Regions from separate parts of the Brevibacillus sp. TJ4 genome, predicted to be linked through region 1. Evidence: riboswitches for the same ligand, from Rfam matches in the RefSeq annotation. Region 1 holds a riboswitch; each other region holds the start of a gene.
What was found. Region 1 has a riboswitch for lysine ahead of dapD (2,3,4,5-tetrahydropyridine-2,6-dicarboxylate N-acetyltransferase). Riboswitches for the same ligand answer to the same signal wherever they lie in the genome.
Positions count from the first base shown of each region.

Region 1 (6,870 bases):
TGCAAAGCGCAGGATATGCGACCGATCCGCAGTACGCAGAAAAACTCTCCCGCCTGATCAACGCGTACAATCTCAAGCAGTACGACAATGTGACAGCACCGATCCCGCCGTGGAAAACGGAATTGGGCAAGCGAGCATTGGCTGAGGGATTGATTACGTCTCCCGAGTGGCTAGGCAAGCTGGATGAGCCGATGCCTGTGTGGGCGGTGCTGGCAGTAGCCCTGCGCCTGCTCGACAAACAGCGCGGCAAATCGTAGATCGTACACGCAAACCGTTCAGTCCACTCCACGCTGCAAAATGCTGTTTATATCGCGTACCAGTTGCGGGCAGCCATTCGCAAACAAATGTCCGCCTTCATCCTGCACGCGAAGCGTGGCGAACGGCAACTGCTTTTCATAGTGCCGCACGTGTGTGAGGGGAACGATCTCGTCATCACGGTTATGGTACAAGTACAGATGTGCGATCTTGCGGGCTTGGATGGCGAAGTGGTCAGGCAAAACGAATTCTTCTCGCTGCCACTCTTCATCAATACCCCAGTACGGCATGCCCAAGAGAAACATCCCGATTACACGGTCGATATTCCCTGCATCCGCGATATGTTGGAAAAGCGTGGTTCCGCCCAGAGAGTGACCAATCAGGATGACTTCTCCCTGCAGATTCTTCAGTTCAGATTGAATCTTTTTCCCCCACTCTGCACTGCTCGGATTTTCCGGTTCCGGCATGCGCGGGCAAATACACTCGTACTGCGAACCGAACGCTGCCTGCAAGCTGGCTGCCAGGCCGCTGCTTCCTTGATCCCCTTCTTGCGGTCCCGCACTATGGATGAATACGATGCTCGTTTTCATTCGTGTCTCCCCCTTTGCCATTCATCTTAGCAAGACCTGTCAGGAAAGGTTTCTTTTCAATTGCGAATAAACAAAAAAGGCTCTTTCCAATGAAAGAGCCTTTTCCATGAGCATACAGTTGATCAAATCATTTGAGATCTCGACAGCGAGTAGAACCTTCCATTCACCATGCGGATTCCTAAATCGACGCAGCAGGACATTCCTTGCGTCACTCCGTACAAGACCCACTCCGACGAACGGTGATTGATGTCAAAATCGGTGTACAGGTCACTGCCGTCGTTGCGTATCTCTTGGCGTTCCGTCAGATCGTAAAGGCGCAGGACGAAAGGCAATTCGGCGAACGGAATGGCAAACTTCCTCTCCACTTCCTCTTCGAATTCTTTCGTCATTTCCCACTTTGCCAGGATGGACTGTTCATCCTTCCAGGCAATGTGTATACTCGGGCCTTCTGTGTCTGTGGATGATCGCGCGGGATTTGTCTCCATTTGCTCCCATCGTTCCTTTCCCTTTGTACTTGCCACCAACCATGTATCAGGCTATGAATGTAGTATACCATGTGGTCAAGTCCATTGAAAACGCATCCAGGCTAGTTCTTTTTTACCGCCCGACTGTAAAGGAGTTTTCGCCCACCGTCACATAGCTGCGCTGGTCGTCGTACTTCATTTGTACTTGTACTTTGTAGGTGCCATACTGCTCCAGCTTGGTCGAGACGAACGGCTCTGAGAAGTAGAAGCTGTTTGCTCTTTGGGTGTTGTACTTCCACTCTTTCCCCCGGTCTACGGTCTTGCCGTCAGGACCGATCAATTGCAGTCTCATTTGCACTTCCCTGGCAGCAGGGGCATCGTCTACCTCGACGAAGACGTTGAAGGTGCGCGGTACGTCTTTGTCGGTGTAGCCACTGATCGGATTGGAGAAGACGAGCGTTTTGTTTCTCGTCTGTTGAATTCCTTCGAGTACCATGACATTCACATTCGGTTTGATGATTTCCATCCGGCCGGAAGAGGCATTGTAGTCGACGAAGCCGCCCAATTTGTTGATGACGTCCTCTTGTGCCTTCGCAGCCGACGATGGCAGCTCATCGGCTATGCGATCACCGTCCAAATAAATGCGCAGTGCTCCTTCTCCCAGTGCTGTGGCTCCCCCTACTCCCGCAACTGCCACGGCAACAAGGGCAGACAACCATACTTTTTTCATGTGTGATACCTCCATTATGTGTGCGCATTGACGCGTAATTGATCCGAAAAATCTTCTCATTACCTTATACGCCCATAACGGAAAATAGTTGTGCTTGATTCAGAACTTTTTTCAACAATATCCACATTATCCACAACAGACGCATAAAGGGCTAACGCCACTTATACACAAAAACTTGTGAATAACCTGACTTTATCGCCCCAAATGATTTCACATTTTGTACTTGTCTGTTTTTATTTCGAGCAAAGGCAAAAAAACAAGCCCGGTACCTTGAGAGGCACCGGGCTCGACGTGATCGTACGGTTTCATGCGGGCTGTGCTCACTCGGCTTCCGACTGTGCCGACAGCCAGGTGAAGTAGCGCGATACGAGGCGAATCGCAACTTCGATCGCCTCTTCATTCGGCTCGATTTTGGCATGATGCAGGCCGTATGGCGTCTGCACGCCGAGCCAGAACAAAAAACCGGGGATGTCGCGCAGGAAGTAGCCGAAATCTTCGCCGGTCATCGCTTCCTTGCAGCAAATCATCGTCACGTCCGGGCAATCCTGCTCCACCCAGTCGATAAACGCTTCCGTCAGCGACTCTTCGTTGAAAACCTGGCAGTAGCCACAGCCATAGTCGATCGTCGCTGTACATTCAAAGCTGGCTTCGACGCCTTTGACCATGGATTCGATGCGCTGTTTCACCCGTTGCATCGACTCCATCGAGAACGTGCGAATCGTTCCCTCCAGCCTCGCCTTTTCCGCGATGATATTCTGCTTCGTGCCGCCTTCGATCTTGCCGACTGTGATGACGGCAGAATCGAGCGGATCGATGTTGCGGGCGACGATCGACTGCAGTTGCGTGACCAGATGGCTGGCCGCTACGACCATGTCGTTGGCGTTATGGGGAAAAGCCGCATGTCCGCCCTTGCCGACCAGGTCGATAAACAATTCTGACGTATTGGCGAACAGCAAACCTGGCTTGGTGGCAATGTGCCCGACCGGATACTCCGGTGCGATGTGCAGGGCAAAAATAAAGTCTGGACGCCACGCAGCAAATTCCGCGCTCTCCAGCATCGGCTGTGCTCCGCCCGGCCCTTCCTCGGCAGGCTGGAAGACAAACAGCAGATTGTCCGCAAGCGGATGGTGGGCGAAATGCGTCAACAAGCCGACCGCAATCGCCATGTGCATGTCGTGTCCGCAGGCGTGCATGAAGCCCTCATGCTCGGAGCGAAACGGATACGTCGTCTCTTCCGGGATCGGCAGACCGTCCATATCGGTTCGCCAGGCAAATGTGCGCTTCGGATTGGTCCCGTTCAGGCGCACGAGAATACCTGTGCGCCACGTCTTGATCTCCATCCGCTCCTGCGGCAAACGCGCGATATAGTCAAGCAGATAGCGCTGTGTTTTTACTTCCTGAAAGCCCGGTTCGGGAATTTTGTGCAGATCTCGCCGGATTTGCACAAAAGGCGATTCGCTCATTCCTCACGCCTCCTTGGCGGCAAAAGCCGCTACATGTCGGGCGAAGACGGACAGGAACTGGTCTGCATCCGCTTTTGTCAGAGTCAATGGCGGCAGCAGGCGGACAATCGTCTTTTGCGTAACATCCACCAAGATTCCCTCGGCGAGCAAATTTTTCTGCAGCTGGCTGGCCTCTTCCGCCGAGATGTGCAACGGGATACCGACCATCATGCCTTTTCCGCGCAGCTCCTGGAGCTGATCGGGGAAACGCTGGCGCAATTGCTCCAGGCCATCCCAGAGGTAGACGATCACCTCGTTGACATGTGCAGCGAAGGTCGGGTCCAGCAGTTCATCCAGAACGGCATTGCCCAAAGCCGCAGACAGCGGCGAAGGAGCAAACGTGGTCCCGTGGTCGCCCGGTTTGAACTGGTTCATCAGCTTCGGACCGGCAATCACTCCGCCCAGCGGCAAGCCTCCGCCCACGCCTTTGGCAAACAGGATCATGTCAGGCTTGACGCCGGCATGCTGGTACGCAAACAACTTGCCTGTGCGTCCCATTCCTGTCTGAATTTCATCGATGACAAAAAGCATCCCTTCTGCCTGGCAAATCGCTTCCACCTCTTGAAGAAAGCTCTCCGACAGCGGAATCACTCCGCCGGAGCCGAGAACCGGTTCCATCAATACGGCGGCCGGTTTGGCCTGCTTGCAAATCTCGCGCAATCCGTCTGCATCGTTGGCCTCCAGCTCAAAGACCGGAAAAGCCGGCTGCGGGAAGTCCTGGTACACGCCCGGCTGCCGCGTCAGGCGAACGGCGCCAAGCGTTCGGCCGTGGAAGCTGTTGCGCAGGACGACTACTCCTTCGCGCCCTTGTGCTTCTGTCTTCGTCCACTTGTGGATCAGCTTGATCGCCGCCTCTGTCGCCTCTGCCCCGGAGTTGCTGAAAAACACCTTGCCCGGGATCGTGTTTTCGACCAGACGCTGGGCGAGACGGATCGCCGGCTGGTTCAGGAAGACGTTGGAGATGTGCAAAAATTTCTTGCCTTGCTCCACCAGTGCCTCCACGATGCGTGGATGGGAGTGGCCCAGCACGTTTACAGCCAGGCCGGTGAACAAATCCAGATACCGCTTCCCCTCGGTATCGTACAAGTAGTTGCCCTCTCCCTTGTCGATTGCAATCGGCAGCCTTTTGTAGGTGGAGATGATGTATCGTTCATCGAGCGATTGCCAATCCATGCTGTCTCTCTCCCTTAGAGCTGACGCAGCTCTTGCATGATTTCTGTTTTCGAACGGGTTTTGTCGTCGATTTCCTTGATGATGCGTGCAGGTGCTCCCGCTACGACTACGTTCGGCGGCACGTCCTGGGTTACGATCGCGCCAGCGGCAACGACAGAGCCCTGGCCGATACGGACGCCTTCGAGAATGACCGCGTTGGCTCCGACCAGCACATCGTCTTCGATGATGACAGGGGTAGCCGATGGTGGCTCGATGACACCGGCAACGACTGCGCCAGCACCGATATGGCAATTTTTACCAATCGTGCCGCGTCCGCCTACTACCGCGTTCATGTCGATCATCGTTCCTTCTCCGATAACGGCACCGATGTTGATCGAAGCGCCCATCATAATGACAGCGTTATTGCCGATCGTCACCTGGTCGCGAATGATTGCGCCTGGCTCGATACGCGCCTGGATTCCTTTCATGTCCAACAGCGGAATTGCCGAGTTGCGACGGTCGTTCTCCACCACGTAGTCCTCGATTTTGTCTGCGTGCTGTGCCAGTACGGGCTCTATTTCCTTCCACTCGCCAAACACGACGCCGGTATTGCCTGTAATAAACGCCTTGGCATTGGCGCCGAAGTCGATCCCGTCGAGCTCACCTTTTATGTACAGCTTGACCGGGGTTTTCTTTTCGCTTTTCTGAATAAACGCGATAATTTCATGTGCATCCATCATGTTCACTGGGAAATCCTCCTTTTTAACATTGAAAAGCAATGAGTAGCATTCGCTATCCCATTGCTTTTGATTCTCTCGCAAGCAAATCGTAAATAGCGCTCCACGAAAGGCTGCTGCCTTCCATGACAGGATTTTGGTTCTTCACGTCAATCCCAGCCTCTGCGCTTCAGGGGAGCGGCACAAGCTTCGGCACTTCAGCCTTTCCTTTTTTCCTGTCCCCTGACAGCCTGCAAAAAAAGTACTCATCCTCTGTGCACCTCTATTTAGATTCATTATCCGAATTTCATCTTACTCTATCAAATTCCACAAGATGTGGCAACTTGTTTCTTGTTATCAGTATAGTGAGTAAACACTCTATTTTCCAACAATTTTACGTGGTATGATCGAAAATGCCTGCTCATTTTCCTGTAAGGAGTGATTGTATGCGCCCATTGCAAACAGATGACATTGCATTGCGTCCGATGGGTACGAGCGACACTGAGCAGCTTTTGTCGCTTCGTATCCGAAACCGCGAATTTTTGCAGCCGTTCGAACCGATCCGCAGCGCATCCTATTTCACCTATGACGGACAGTACGAACTGATGCAGCAGGCCGAACGGGAATTTGCTGCCGGCACCGGCTTCGCCTTTGGCATATACCTCTCGGCCACCGACGAGCTGATCGGACGGGTCGCTTTGGCCAACGTCGTCCGCGGTGCCTGGCAAAACGCGACAATCGGCTACTTTCTCGATCAGACGCACAACGGCAAGGGATACATGTCCACGGCCGTGCAGTTGGCGCTCTCCTTTGCCTTCGGTGAAGCCGGCTTGCACCGCGTCCAGGCGGGGGTCATGCCGCGAAACACGGCTTCGATCCGCGTGCTCGAGAAGAACGGTTTTCGCCAGGAAGGACTTTCGTTGCGCTACCTGCAAATAAACGCCGTATGGGAAGACCATCTTATCTATGCCATGACAGCAGAAGAATTTACTTGAGCCGCTCCAGAATCCGCCGCTTGCGGTACAGCATCATTCCGGCTTCGGCGACGTCCTGGACTGTAGAGCGATTGATATAGGCGCCAAACAGCATGCCAGCGATCGGAACAAGCTGAAACAGCTTTTTCCAGCCAAAATTCTCCGTGTAGGTCAGCACTACCTCACGCCATCCTTGCAGTTGGGCGACTACATCCTTTTGCGCAGCAGGATCGTCAAAGCGCGAAAGCTCGTCGAGGATGGCCTTTTTGCCTACGATGTCGGCAGAGGCGAATTGCAGACATTTGACGATAAACAGCCGCTCGCGCTTCTCCTCTGGCCGATAGCCGTAGCACAGCGCCATTTCTTGCAGGATTTTCAACGAGGTCCCCAAGAGCAAGGGAATGTCGATCGCAAGCGTAAACAAGCCGCCGATCCCTGTCGTGGCTCCCTGTACAGTGGCAAAGGTAGCGCGTGAATCCCGCAACTC
Region 1 covers NZ_CP185865.1:1,382,389-1,389,258, reverse strand. Annotated here, with positions in the region: gene ACAF76_RS06635 (glycoside hydrolase family 73 protein) at 1-257, shown strand, start outside; gene ACAF76_RS06630 (alpha/beta hydrolase) at 276-845, opposite strand; gene ACAF76_RS06625 (DUF4912 domain-containing protein) at 968-1,330, opposite strand; gene ACAF76_RS06620 (hypothetical protein) at 1,443-2,039, opposite strand; gene ACAF76_RS06615 (N-acetyldiaminopimelate deacetylase) at 2,360-3,502, opposite strand; gene ACAF76_RS06610 (aspartate aminotransferase family protein) at 3,506-4,714, opposite strand; gene dapD (2,3,4,5-tetrahydropyridine-2,6-dicarboxylate N-acetyltransferase) at 4,729-5,439, opposite strand; lysine riboswitch at 5,519-5,703, opposite strand; gene ACAF76_RS06600 (GNAT family N-acetyltransferase) at 5,856-6,404, shown strand; gene ACAF76_RS06595 (EcsC family protein) at 6,397-6,870, opposite strand, start outside.

Region 2 (6,870 bases), 1.7 Mb from region 1:
TCGGCCGCGATGTGGCGCCGCGTGTGGCAGCGCGTCTCGGCTTCGGGCTGGTGTCGGATGTGACCGCTCTCGACGAAGGTCCCCTGTTCACCCGTCCGATCTATGCCGGAAAAGCGTTCCAGCAGCGTAAATTTGTCGATGGCAAGACGTTTGTCACGATTCGTCCGAACAACATCAAGCCGGGTGAAGCAGACGCCAGCAAGACGGCGACAGTTGTTCCGGTTGACCTGGAGATCAAGGCCCTGCGTACGATCGTAAAAGAAGTCGTGCGCAAGACGAGCGGAAAAGTTGACTTGTCCGAGGCCAAGGTAGTGATCGCGGGCGGGCGCGGCGTGAAGAGCGCGGACGGCTTCAAGCCTCTCTACGAGCTGGCAGAGGTGCTCGGAGCTGCTGTAGGCGCATCCCGTGGGGCGTGCGACGCGGACTATTGCGACTACTCCATGCAGATCGGCCAGACCGGAAAAGTGGTCACGCCTGATCTGTACATCGCCTGCGGCATTTCCGGTGCGATCCAGCATCTGGCCGGCATGTCCAGCTCCAAGGTGATTGTGGCGATCAACAAGGACCCGGAAGCGCCCATTTTCCAGATCGCTGACTACGGCATCGTGGGTGACTTGTTTGAAGTCGTACCGCTGCTGACAGCCGAATTGAAAAAAGTGCTCGTCTAACGGGCCTGCGGATAGTCAAAAAAGCGTTCCGACATGTCGGGACGTTTTTTTTATCCCAGCCACCTGCCGTAGGATGGGCGTACATGGTATGATTTTGGGTAAGCGAGGTGGGCCTTGATGAATGAAAAGTTGCTGGAACAACTGATTCACATGGTGGCGGAAAACAACCGGATCGTGAAGGAGACGCAAGCGGAACTGCGCGAGTTCAAAACGGAGATGTACGCGTTTCGCGACGAGATGTACGCGTTTCGTGACGAGATGTATGCGTTCAAGGATGAAATGTATGCGTTTCGTGACGAGATGTATGCGTTCAAGGATGAAATGTACGCCTTTCGCGATGATGTGTACAGGCGCTTTGATCGCATCGAGCGTGACGACAGATTCCACACAGCCGATCTGGACCTTTTGCATCGCAAGGTAACCGATCACGAACGCCAGATCAACCGCTTGAAACAGACGAGACAGTAATGCGTTTGGGCGAAAATCGCATTTTCATCATTAAAGCGTGACTGTCAAGGGCAGACTATGATCGGGTGCAGGCAAAGTGTCTGTTGACGTGGTCAATTTGCAGTTTCGATGATATACTGATTGACGTCAGGTACTTTTTTCCGAGAGGATTTCAAGGAGGTAACTTTCCATGGCGATTGTAAACGCTACAGATCAGACATTTTCCCAGGAAGTACAAAGCGGTACTGTACTGGTTGACTTCTGGGCACCGTGGTGCGGCCCATGCAAAATGATTGCACCGGTTCTGGAACAAATTGACAGCGAAGTAGGCTCGCAGCTGAAAATCGTCAAAGTCAACGTAGACGACAATCCGGATTCGGCCGGCAAATTCGGCGTCATGTCGATCCCGACCCTGATCGTGTTCAAAGACGGTCAGCCTGTTGACAAGGTGATCGGTTTCCAACCGAAGGAAGCGCTGATGGCGACAGTGGGCAAACACCTGTAAAACGTACGAAAACGAATTGCAAGCAGGCAGCATTTGCATGGAAGTGGCAAATGCTGCTTTTTTTTCTTCTCTTCCCTCATTTTCATCACGTAGGAAATTTGATACGATGTTGCAATGGAACGAACTGTTGAAGGAGGGAGCAGACGAATGAACAGCTCCTTGAAAGACAAACTGGCCGTTCTGCCGGATAAGCCGGGCTGCTACCTGATGAAAAACGCCGCAGGCGACATCATCTACGTGGGAAAGGCAAAAGTGCTGAAAAACCGCGTCCGCTCCTACTTTACCGGCAGCCATGACGGGAAGACACAACTGTTGGTCAGCGAAATCGCCGACTTTGAATATATCGTCGTTTCTACCGTGATCGAAGCGCTCGTGTTGGAATGCAACCTGATCAAACAGCACAACCCGCGCTACAACGTCATGCTCAAGGACGACAAGACCTATCCGTACATCAAGATCACCAACGAAGCGCAGCCGCGTCTGGAGATTACGCGCAAGGTATTAAAAGACAAGGCTCGCTATTTCGGACCGTACCCGAACGCCGGTGCCGCCCAGGAGGTCAAAAAGCTGCTTGATCGGCTGTATCCGCTGCGCAAGTGCAAGACGATGCCGAAGCAGGTCTGCCTCTACTATCATCTGGGCCAGTGTCTCGCTCCCTGTGTGCAGGATGTGGCGGCCGAGGAAAACCAGCGGCTCGTGGAAGAGATCAGCCGTTTTCTCGACGGCGGCCACGAGGAGATGAAGCAGCAGCTGACAGAGAAAATGCAGCAGGCTGCGGAAGCGATGGAGTTCGAGCGGGCCAAGGAATACCGCGACCAGATCAAGAGCATCGAAGCGGTCATGGAAAAGCAAAAGGTAACGATGGCCGATACCATGGACAGGGACATCATCGGCTTTGCCGTGGAAAAAGGCTGGATGTGCGTGCAGGTTTTCTACATGCGCAAAGGCAAAATGATCGAGCGGCAAACGACCTCCTTCCCCTACTACGGAACGGAGTCCGAAGATTTTATGTCCTTTGTCAGCCAGTTTTACTACGACAAGCTAAACGCTCTGCCGAAGGAAATTCTGCTGGCGGAAGAAAGCGATCCCGAGCTGTTGGCCGAATGGCTGGGCGTCAAGGTGTACACGCCAAAACGGGGCACCAAGCGGGAGCTCGTGCAGATGGCTTCGGAAAACGCACGGATTGCCCTGCAGGAGAAGTTCGCCCTGATGTCCAAGGACGACGCCCGTACGATCCAGGCCGTCCACAACCTCGGCCATGCGCTTGGAATCGGCACGCCGCATCGCATCGAAGCATTCGACAACTCCAACATTCAGGGGACCGACCCGGTGTCGGCGATGGTCGTGTTTACCGACGGCCGCCCCGACAAGAAAGAATACCGCAAGTTCAAGATCAAAAGCGTGGAAGGGCCGGATGATTACGGCTCGATGCGGGAAGTCATCCGCCGCCGCTATTCGCGCCTGCTGAAAGAGAACCAAGAGATGCCCGATCTGATCGTGATCGACGGCGGAAAAGGACAGATCAGCGCGGCGGTAGATGTGCTGGAAAACGAACTCGGTCTGTACATCCCCGTCTGCGGCCTGGCCAAGGACGAACGGCACCGCACCGCGCAGTTGCTGTTCGGCGATCCACCGGAGCCGGTGGAAATGAGACGGGACAGCTACGAGTATTACCTGCTGCAGCGGATTCAGGACGAAGTCCACCGCTTTGCCATCACGTTTCATCGGCAATCGCGGGCAAAGACGATGCTCTCCTCCCAACTGGATGAAATCCCCGGTATCGGAGAGAAGCGCAGAAAGCTGCTGTTCACGCATTTTGGCTCGCTGAAAAAAATGCGGGAAGCGACTGTAGAAGATTTTCGGCAGCTCGGGATTGGCGACAAGCTGGCCCGGGAGATTATTGCCCATTTGCGCAAGATGGAGTCATAGCCCCATTTTGCGCATTTTTCATTGAACCGTCCGGCACTGCGTGTTATAATCCTTTTCAAACAGAATATAAGGCCTCACTTCCCCAAAGGAGTGAGGTAGAGGCGCGAAGACCAAGAGTACCACCCTGAGATCGGGAATCTATGAAGGGTACGGGAAAGGGGAATTCGCCGAAGCTCGTAGGGAGACCCGCTTCCCTGCTTGCTGGGCTTGCGTTGAAGAAGCGCAGGACTGTCATCTGGGCAATGACCAGTTGCCAGATGGAGTGCTATCTCACGGTTTGTCAGTGTGAGTGTGATGACGGTGTATTTTCTTATGTCATCCCCCACTGCGGCGTGTATTGGGAAGGGAGGAACCGGTATGTCGAAACAGTAGACAGCGACAGGTGCGATTCCTTGTTGGTGTCTTTTTTGTTTTTTGGGTGGAGTTACGAGAGAAAAACGGATAAACAGATAAAAAGAGAGAACACGGATAGAGATCAAAAAGGAGAGAAACCATGGGACTGATCGTGCAGAAATACGGCGGTACATCCGTCGGGACCATTGAGCGAATTTTGCGAGTAGCGGATCGGATCGTTGCGTATAAACAGGAAGGCCATGACGTGGTCGTCGTCGTCTCGGCCATGGGAAAATCTACGGACGTTCTGGTCGATATGGCCAAACAAATTTCCCAATACCCGTCAGAGCGGGAAATGGATATGCTGCTCTCCACCGGCGAACAGGTGTCGATCGCGCTGTTGGCGATGGCACTGCACCAGAAAGGATATGACGCGATCTCGCTGACCGGCTGGCAGGCGGGCGTGGTGACCGAATCAATCCACGGCAGGGCGCGGATTACCGCCGTAAATCCCGAGAGGATTTCGCAGGAGCTGGCTCGCGGCCGCGTAGTCATCGTAGCGGGCTTCCAGGGAATCAGCGACGAGGGAGAGATTACCACGCTGGGACGAGGTGGCTCCGATACCTCTGCCGTCGTGCTGGCCGCAGGGCTGCAAGCGGAAAAATGCGAGATTTTCACCGATGTCGCGGGCGTGTACACAGCCGATCCGCGCGTCGTGCCCGCTGCCGGAAAACTGGACAGCATCTCTTATGATGAAATGCTCGAGCTGGCCAATCTCGGGGCAGGTGTGCTCCACCCGCGCTCGGTGGAAGCGGCGAAAAAATACAAGGTACGGATGGTGGTGCGCTCCAGCTTTACCACCGAAGATGGCACAAATGTAGAGGAGGCAGCGGAAATGGAAACGGGAAGAATCGTAAGCGGTGTGGCACATGACGACGAGGTGGCGAAGGTGACAGTCGTGGGCATGCCGGCACAGGTCGGGACGTTGTCCAAACTGTTCAACACGCTCGCCGACAACCAGGTAAACGTCGATATTATCATCCAGAGCACGTACGATGCACCGGTCACGAACATTTCCTTTACCGTCGCCTCAGGCGATTTGAAAAAGACGTTGGACACCCTGGAACAGCACAAGTCGCTGCTTTGCTTCGAGCAGGTCGACTACGAGGAAGGGCTGACCAAAGTATCGATCGTTGGCGCTGGCATGGTCAACAATCCGGGCGTGGCGGCAGAGATGTTCCGCGTGCTGGCCGATCAGAAAATCACGATCAAAATGGTCTCTACTTCCGATATTAAAGTATCTTGCGTCGTGCCCGCCGAGGCAACCGAACTGGCGGTTCGCAGTCTGCACACCGCATTTGGTCTTGATGTGGCGGAAACGGCGGTCGTCCACGGCCTGTCGTAAGCTCCTTCCCCCTCTTCCACGTCGGCAGAGGGGGATTTTTTGCCGCCGATCCTAAAAGCGGACGACGATGCGAACGCTCTCCTGCTCCTCGACTTCAAGCTGCGCTTCTACCAGCCTGCCCTGCCACCGCTCGACGCTTCCGGCGATGACGCCGGATTCGAAGCCGAGGGTGCGGCAGAGGCGCTCTTTGGTCATGTACTTGTAAATGGTGTGGGACAAGCTATAGCAAATCTGGCCGGATGACTCTTCCAGCAAATCCAGCTTGCCCAGACCAAGGCGGACAAACGGAAGAATGATTCCGTTCGCCGAGCGGATCGGGATCTTTTTCCCCATGTCTTTGCCGATCCAGTAGAGAATGGGACTTTCGCTTTCCCCCAAGAGGGTGCTGGTCAAAGTTTCCCGCAACAGATGGTACCCGAGGTAGGGCATGTTGATCCTCTCGGCGTATGCTAGCGACGGAGCTGGCAGCAAGGCCGCCAACTGATCGTTCTCCTTCATGTTCACTTCCCTCCTGTCTGCTACTAGACTATGAGGAGGGAGAGTCTTTCATGCCAACTTTGCAGTAGATTGCTAGGAAGGGATCAGGGAAGTTTGATCTATCAATGGATTTAGTCTATTCATTGTCTTGACGCTCCCTAGCGTCAGGAGTACAATTGTTGTGGTCAATGTTTTGCCATTCTTTTTTTCATATTCCGACACAATTTGTCGATTCGGGACAAGGAGTGGCGGCTTGTACCGTCATGTCTAACCGAAAAGGCAATGGGTAAGGATATGGGAGAAAGAACGAGTAAAAGTAGCGTTATATATGTTGAAAGGGGGACATTGTATGGCGAAAGGCCATAGCTTTCTCAGTCACAGGCTCCACTCACTTCTAGGCGTAATTCCAATCGGGCTGTTCCTGCTGTTCCACTTGACGGCGAACTTCCAGGCAACCCGAGGGGAGGAAGCTTTCAACTCGACTGTCGGTCTGATTGAAAGCCTTCCATTCGTACTCACTCTCGAATTTATCTTCATTTACATCCCGATTCTGTTCCATGCGGTGTACGGTCTCTATATTGCCTTCCAAGCGAAGCATAATGTAGGGAACTACAGCTACTTCCGCAACCAGTTGTTCTTGTGGCAGCGGTTGACCGGTATCATCACGCTGATTTTTATCGTATGGCACGTATGGGAAACGCGGATTCAAAAGGCGTTGGGAGCCGAAGTGAATTTCGACATGATGGCCGACATACTTAGCAATCCTGCAATGATCGTATTCTACGCGATCGGGATTATCAGCACTACGTTCCACTTCTCGAACGGGATCTGGTCGTTCCTCGTCCACTGGGGCATTACCGTAGGACCTCGTTCGCAGCGGATTGCAACATACTTTACAATGGCTGTATTCGTAATCGTGACGTATATTGGGTTGCGCGCGATGGCGGCTTTCATTTAATAGGGATAGGGGGACAAAGTCATGGCAAAAGGTAAACTGATCATTGTCGGTGGTGGTCTGGCCGGCTTGATGGCTACCATCAAAGCAGCAGAAAAAGGCGTTCCCGTCCAACTGTTCTCTCTGGTTCCGGTAAAGCGTTCCCACTCCG
Region 2 covers NZ_CP185865.1:3,070,599-3,077,468, reverse strand. Annotated here, with positions in the region: gene ACAF76_RS15155 (electron transfer flavoprotein subunit alpha/FixB family protein) at 1-668, shown strand, start outside; gene ACAF76_RS15150 (hypothetical protein) at 786-1,136, shown strand; gene trxA (thioredoxin) at 1,306-1,620, shown strand; gene uvrC (excinuclease ABC subunit UvrC) at 1,768-3,549, shown strand; lysine riboswitch at 3,638-3,825, shown strand; gene ACAF76_RS15135 (aspartate kinase) at 4,043-5,287, shown strand; gene ACAF76_RS15130 (DUF2507 domain-containing protein) at 5,339-5,785, opposite strand; gene ACAF76_RS15125 (succinate dehydrogenase cytochrome b558 subunit) at 6,114-6,722, shown strand; gene sdhA (succinate dehydrogenase flavoprotein subunit) at 6,744-6,870, shown strand, end outside.
Region 2: another riboswitch for lysine. It lies ahead of ACAF76_RS15135 (aspartate kinase); the one in region 1 lies ahead of dapD (2,3,4,5-tetrahydropyridine-2,6-dicarboxylate N-acetyltransferase).

Region 3 (6,870 bases), 2.1 Mb from region 1:
CATCTCCGACGAAATTTACGCCGAGCTGACGTATGGCAAGATGCATGACAGCATCGCCGCGCTGCCTGGAATGAAGGAGCGGACGATTTTGATCTCCGGCTTTTCCAAGGCATTCGCGATGACAGGCTGGCGGTTGGGCTACGTCTGCGCCGAGCCGGAATTGCTCGCGGGCATGCTGAAAATCCACCAGTACACGATGCTCTGCGCCCCGACGATGGCGCAAATGGCCGCACTGGAAGCGCTGCGCCACGGTCGCGCGGACATGGAGCGGATGATCGAGAGCTACCGGCAGCGGCGCAACTACGTGGTCGACGGCTTCCAGCAGATCGGCCTCGCCTGCCATGAGCCGGAAGGAGCGTTCTATGCCTTCCCGTCCGTGGCGGCAACCGGACTGTCCGCCCCTGACTTCGCGGAAAGGCTGCTGCTGGAAGAAAAAGTGGCGGTCGTACCGGGCGATGTATTTGGCCAAAGCGGCGAGGGACATATCCGCTGCTCCTACGCGACATCGATGGAGCAGTTGAAAAAGGCGCTCGATCGCATGGAGCGCTTTGTACAGTCACTTTCCAAATAGCAGAAAAGGCTCCGCCATATCGCTTGGCGGAGCCTTTCGTTTGCCTGCATGCTATTCCTTCACGCTAAAATCGACTTTATCCAGCGGTACCAGCTTGGTTTTTTTGTTCCACTTGTACCCGAGCCAGAGGACGAGGAACAGCGGGACGCCGACGTAGGAGACGAGCACGCCGTACCAGTCGATGTTCTCGCCCAGGAATGCCCCGTAGTTTTGGCCGATAATCACGATGCAGCAAAGAATGAACGCGAAGATCGGGCCAAACGGGAACCACTTCGCCCGGTATGGCAGGTCAGCGAGGCTTCTGCCTTGCAAGAGATACGCCTTGCGGAAGCGGTAGTGGCTGATGGCAATTCCCAGCCAGGCGATAAAGCCGGACATCCCGGAGGCGTTCAACAGCCAGATGTAGACCGCTCCATCGCCAAACAGCGATGACAGAAAGGCGACGCCGCCGACCAATGTGGTTACCATCAGCGCGTAGATTGGTACGCCGTTGCGCGCGACCTTGGTCAGCCATTTTGGCGCTTTTCCTTCTTTGGCGAGGTTCCACAGCATCCGGGTGGAAGCGTACATCCCGGAGTTGCCCGCAGACAGGACCGAGGTGAGGATCACCGCGTTCATCACCGATGCTGCGAAGGCAAAGCCGGCATTTTCAAAGACAATCGTAAACGGGCTGATGGCGATGTCCGTGATATCACCGCTGACCAGGTTGGGGTTGTCGTACGGAACGAGCAGACCGATAATCAGGATCGCCAAGATGTAGAAGAGCAGGATGCGCCAAAAGATTTGACGGATTGCCCGGGGCACATTGCGGGCCGGATTTTGGCTCTCCCCTGCGGCCACACCGACCAGCTCTGTACCCTGGAAGGAGAAGCCCGCGATCATAAAGACGCCGACCATCGCCATGAAGCCGCCGCTGAACGGCGCATCGCCCTTGGTAAAGTTGCTGAAGCCGACTGCCTGCCCGCCCATGATGCCAAAAATCATCAGCAAGCCGATGACGATAAAGACGATAATCGTGACAACCTTGATCATTGCAAACCAGTATTCCGATTCGCCAAAGCTCTTGACCGACAACAGGTTGAGGCCGAGCATCAGAGCGAGAAACAGGGCGCTCCAGACGATGCCGGGCACGTCCGGCAGCCAGTATTTCATAATCAGGGCTGCGGCTGACAGCTCGACGGCAATCGTAATCGCCCAGTTGTACCAGTAGTTCCAGCCGAGGGCAAAGCCCAGCGACGGGTCGACGAACCGCGTAGCGTACGTGCTAAAGGAACCAGGGACAGGCATGTAGGCAGCCATTTCCCCGAGGCTTGTCATCAGGAAGTAGACCATAAAGCTGATTGCGATATAGGCGAGCAGGGCACCGCCCGGACCTGCGGAGTGAATCGACCCGCCGCTCGCCAGAAACAGTCCTGTACCAATCGAGCCACCGATGGCGATCATCGTCAGGTGGCGTGATTTCAGGCCCCGTTGCAGTTGTTGCGTAGACATGATGTGTGAACACGACCTTTCTATAATGATAGAAGTTTTTGCGGAAGGAAGGTCGGAAAATGAAAAACCGCCGTGGCCATCATACAGGCACAGGGCGGCATACTCCAATCCCCACCAAGCCTTCACGGAAGATAGCTCAACACGTTTGCCCTGGCTGACAAACGTGACAGTTCTGTCCCTTTCGAGTACAGCCCCAACCTGCGCGAACAGCGATTCAGCGCAGACTTCGGCGGTTTTTCCCTCATCTGTAGTCATCGATGTCGGCTGCATCTCGTACAGAATCTTATAAAAACCGCGACCTCTACCCCCATCGTGAAGATGAGGATACTGTGTATGAAATTGTTATACCCATCCATTATATAAAATAATTTATCGATTACAATACTTTTCGGCGGTTTGCAATTTTTTCCCTGTCCAAAAAAACGGATTCCACGCCGGGCGGGTCAGCAGAATCGTCGCAATCCTCAAACCGCCACTACAATGGATCGGCTTGCTTGGGCGGCAGCACGTGGAATACTGTCGGCCTTAACGCTGGGCCGGCCAGGAACCTTGCAGCTTGCGCAGTTGCACAATCTGTCCGGTGTGGTAGGCGTCGTGCAGGACGAGACTCATCGCGCTATCGAGGACTGTCCTGGTCGGCAAGGGGCGAAGCAGCTCTTCATCTGTCAGGGCTGAAAGTGCTTCCTGAATGTGCAGATGAACTTCTTCCATGCGCTTTAGCGTCGCCTGCCACGCTTCTTCGTCACCTGCGCCTCCGGTGGGAGCAAACGTCTCTTCATTGGTCGCATCCTCATGGGGAAAAGGCGTTCCGGCAAGCCGATGCAGCAGTCGCTCCTTGTAAAAAAGCAGATGGCTGACGTTTTCCCAAATCGTGTTGGTGCTTCACCGGGCGGTCTCCAGCTCGCCTGGGCGGCATCGACTCCTTCCAGAGCAAGTTGAAGCGGCGGATACCAGTCTTCCTGGTCATAGACGTACTTCCATTCCTGCAAAAGCAGATCCTTTGTATTCATTCCTGTGCCTCCTTACCTGTCTTCCTGAGAGGGAGTGCAGTATAATCAGGTTGTTGTCTCAGGATTTTTGTAACGACCATAAATCATTACGATAGTTACAAATATACATTACCATGTTATGGATTTTATTGGCAAGCAGAACGTAAAATGTGTGAGGAAAACGGGGGAAGCTGCTGTGGAAGTGATGTGCATTGACTTTTTGAACAGCGACTGGCGGGACTGGCGCGGTACAGGCAGACCGCGTGAAAACAGGCTGGACAGCCAGGAGTGGGTGGAAGCGTTTTTGCAAAAGTGGGGGCTTGCTGCCCCGTGGCCGCCGGAGGAGCCAATCCGCACACAACTGCTGGAGCTGCGGGAAACGATGCGGCACATCGTGGAGAAGGTGGCAGGCGGGGCACAAGCAGCCCCGGAAGAGCTGGCAGCACTGAACCGGGCCATGGCGCTGGCCCCTGACTGCTTGCGCATCGATCTGCTGGATGGAGCGTACCGTCTGAAGCGGACAAGCCCTGTCACGGGCTGGGAGCTGGTCATGGCCCGTGTCGCCGGTTCGTTTGCCGAATTGTTGGCGACTGAGGACGTGCGACGGATCAAGATTTGCGATAATCCGGACTGCCGGTGGATTTATTTCGATGAAAGCCGCAACCGCGTACGCCGCTGGTGCGACGACAAGGCATGCGGCAACCTGATGAAGGTAAGACGCTTTCGCCAGCGCCAGAAGCATAATGGTCAGGAAGGGTAACCGCAGAAAAATATGCCAATACTAAGCGAAAGGAAAGCGCAACGGAAAAGAGGGACGATCCATGGGCAAACTGCGCAGGCGCTTGTTTCCGGTTTTGATTTTGCTTTTCCTCGCGGTGGCTTGTGTAGCAGTCTGGTTTTTGCGACCTTATCCGGTGGGCGAGGCTGCTGTAGAGGCGATGCGCGGAGGGAGCGGCATTACCGTGACGGATACAGCGGGATGGATTCGCTTTGAGGGAGGACAAACCTTTCAGCCTTCCGTGATTTTTTATCCGGGGACCTTGGTGCAGGCAGAGAGTTATGCGCCGTTGGCAAGACTGCTGGCGGATAAAGGGTATCGCGTGTTTGTCGCGAAAATGCCGCTGCACCTGGCTATCCTCGACGCTGAGCGGGCCAACGGGCTGTTCAAGTCATTCCCCGACGACGTGTTTGTAATTGGCGGCCACTCGCTCGGCGGTGCGATGGCTGCCCATTTTGCCGCCGAAAACCCGGATCGCGTCATCGGGGTGTTTCTGCTCGGCGCCTACCCGGATCAGCGCGGCGACCTCAGCGAGACGGGGCTCCCCGTACTCTCGATGCTTGGCTCGCGTGACACAGTGGTGAGCCGCGAGAAGTACGAGGTGGGCAAGACGTACCTGCCGGAAGACGCTGTATACATCAGCATCGAAGGGGGAAATCACGCCCAGTTTGGCAGCTACGGCCCGCAGCCGGGAGACGGCGCTGCGCTGATTTCCCCCGAGGACCAATGGAAGCAGACGGCTGTCATGCTGGAGCAGTGGTTGATTACCTTGATGCTGGATATGGCCAAATCGCCGGAAGAAGGAACGGCGGGGTAGGCGCACAAAAAGCAGAACCCGATGCGACAAGCAATCGGGTTCCTTCCGTTTCTGCCAGCCTAATAGCCGGCTCTCACATTTACGACATTGAGCAGTTCCTCGCCCCTCACGTAGCGGATCAGGTTTTGCCTGAGCAACTCCATGTTGCGCTCCAGCGTACGCGGCGAGTAGTAGGCGTTGTGCGGGGTGACGATTACGTTTTCCATTTCCCAATACGGGTGGTCGACGGGAAGCGGCTCTACTTCGAAGACATCCAGTGCAGCCCCGGCCAGGTGCCCGCTTTGCAGGGCGGCGATCAAATCGCCATCGTGCACGGTATTGCCCCGCCCGACATTGATCAGATAGGAACCGGCCTTCATTTTGACCAGTTTCTCACGGTTGAGAAAGTGATACGTCCCTTCGCTCGACGGCAGCGCGAGCACGAGAAAATCCGACTCAGCGAGGATCATGTCCACCTGATCCAGTCCGACGACGAGGTCGGCTGCATCGTCACTCGCGCGAGCAGCAGCGGGGTTGCGCCGACAGCCGATTACCCGCATGCCCAATGCCTTGCAGCGCTGGGCAATCTGTCCCCCGATCTCTCCGTAGCCGAGAATCCCCACGGTTGAGCCGAGCAGTTCCTTCATCTCGACGTTCTGCCACTTTTTTTGCGCCTGGTTGCGCTGCATCGTCGGGAAATTGCGGGCGAAAGCGGTGATGCACATCACCGAATGCTCGGCAATGGGAATCGACGTACACCCCTTTGGATTGGTGATGACTACAGACGGGTTGAGCCGATCCGTTTGTACGGCATCGATTCCTACACTTAGCGAATGTACCCATCTGACCCGGGGCGCTTTGTCCAGAATTTGCAGCGTATCGCGCAAGCATACCGTGATGATGACATCACAGTCGCTTATGTCGGCTTGCGGTTCCGGTTCGGGAGTGCCTGGCTTCCACGGCTCCACGATGACGTCGGCGGCAAACTCCCTCAGTTGCGAGACGTACTGCTCGACCATCGGAATGCGCACGTAGATGCGCGGTTTGATCGTTTGCTTCGGCGAATACACATCCATTGCCATCCGCTACTCACTCCTTCTCTATTCGCTTATTGCTTTCCCTGGCTGGTTCGTGCTGCCTCGGCCAGCGCCGCGATCGCCTTGGACATCTGTGTCTCGTCGCAGTATGTAAAGCAGAGACGGGCGTAACGGCTGCCTTCCCCGTTCAAGAAAAAGTGTTTCCCGTCCAGATAGCTGACCCCGCACTCAAGTGCAATCGGAAGCATGAGCGAAGTGTCCACGCCTTCCGCGAAGCGCGCCCACACAAAATAACCGCCTTTTGGCACCTGAAACTCGATGTCGCCGCCTAGCTGACTGCGCAGCTCGGCGACCATATGGCTACATCGCACATGATACAGCGATGCCATCCTGTTCAAATGGGCGGAGAAGTCCATCTGCATGAGCAATTGACCGACCACCTCCTGCATGAAGACGCTGGTCAGACCGTCTGGCTTGAACAGGCGCATCTTTTCCAGAATACGGCTGTCCGCGATGGCCCAGCCCATCCGCAGGCCCGGCGCGATGATCTTGGAAAATGTGCTGATGTACACGACCCGCTCGGGAGCAAACGAATAAATGGAAGGCTGATACATGCCGCTAAAGCTGAGCTCGACATAGGCATCGTCCTCCAGGATGAAAAAGTTGTATTCCAGTGCCAACTGAGCGAGTTTTTTGCGCCTCTCCAAAGAAAGGCTGACCCCTGCCGGATTCTGGTAATTGGGCATGGTGTAGAACAGCTTCGGGAGAGGGGAGTTGTCCTGGGCGGCTTGCTCGAGGGCTGCTTCCACCGCATCTACGCACAATCCTTGCTCGTCGACAGGAAAGGAGCGAACCTTTAATCCGTTCGTCGTAAAGGAGCGGATCGAGCCGAAAAAGGTGGGAGCCTCCACCCACACTTCATCGCCGACATCGGACAGCACGCGTGTCGCCATATCGATCGCCTGCATCGAGCCGGTGGTGACCAAAACCTGATTGGTCTCGGGCGACATATGGCGCAGCGTAGACCGTTGGCAGATCCAGGAGACGACCTGCTGTTGGCCGGGGCCGCCCGTGTATTGCAGGGCAGTCGTTCCCTGCGTGCGGAGCGCGGATTCGGTCGCCTGGGCAATCGCATCGATGGGGAAACACTCGGGAGCGGGATAGCCGTAGGAAAGCGGCATGACATGCGGGTCTTTGTTTGAATACGC
Region 3 covers NZ_CP185865.1:3,445,308-3,452,177, reverse strand. Annotated here, with positions in the region: gene ACAF76_RS16850 (aminotransferase) at 1-571, shown strand, start outside; gene ACAF76_RS16845 (amino acid permease) at 623-2,062, opposite strand; lysine riboswitch at 2,187-2,374, opposite strand; partial or broken gene ACAF76_RS16840 (DinB family protein) at 2,588-3,072, opposite strand; gene ACAF76_RS16835 (CGNR zinc finger domain-containing protein) at 3,257-3,811, shown strand; gene ACAF76_RS16830 (alpha/beta fold hydrolase) at 3,873-4,646, shown strand; gene ACAF76_RS16825 (D-2-hydroxyacid dehydrogenase) at 4,706-5,707, opposite strand; gene ACAF76_RS16820 (PLP-dependent aminotransferase family protein) at 5,734-6,870, opposite strand, start outside.
Region 3: another riboswitch for lysine. It lies ahead of ACAF76_RS16845 (amino acid permease); the one in region 1 lies ahead of dapD (2,3,4,5-tetrahydropyridine-2,6-dicarboxylate N-acetyltransferase).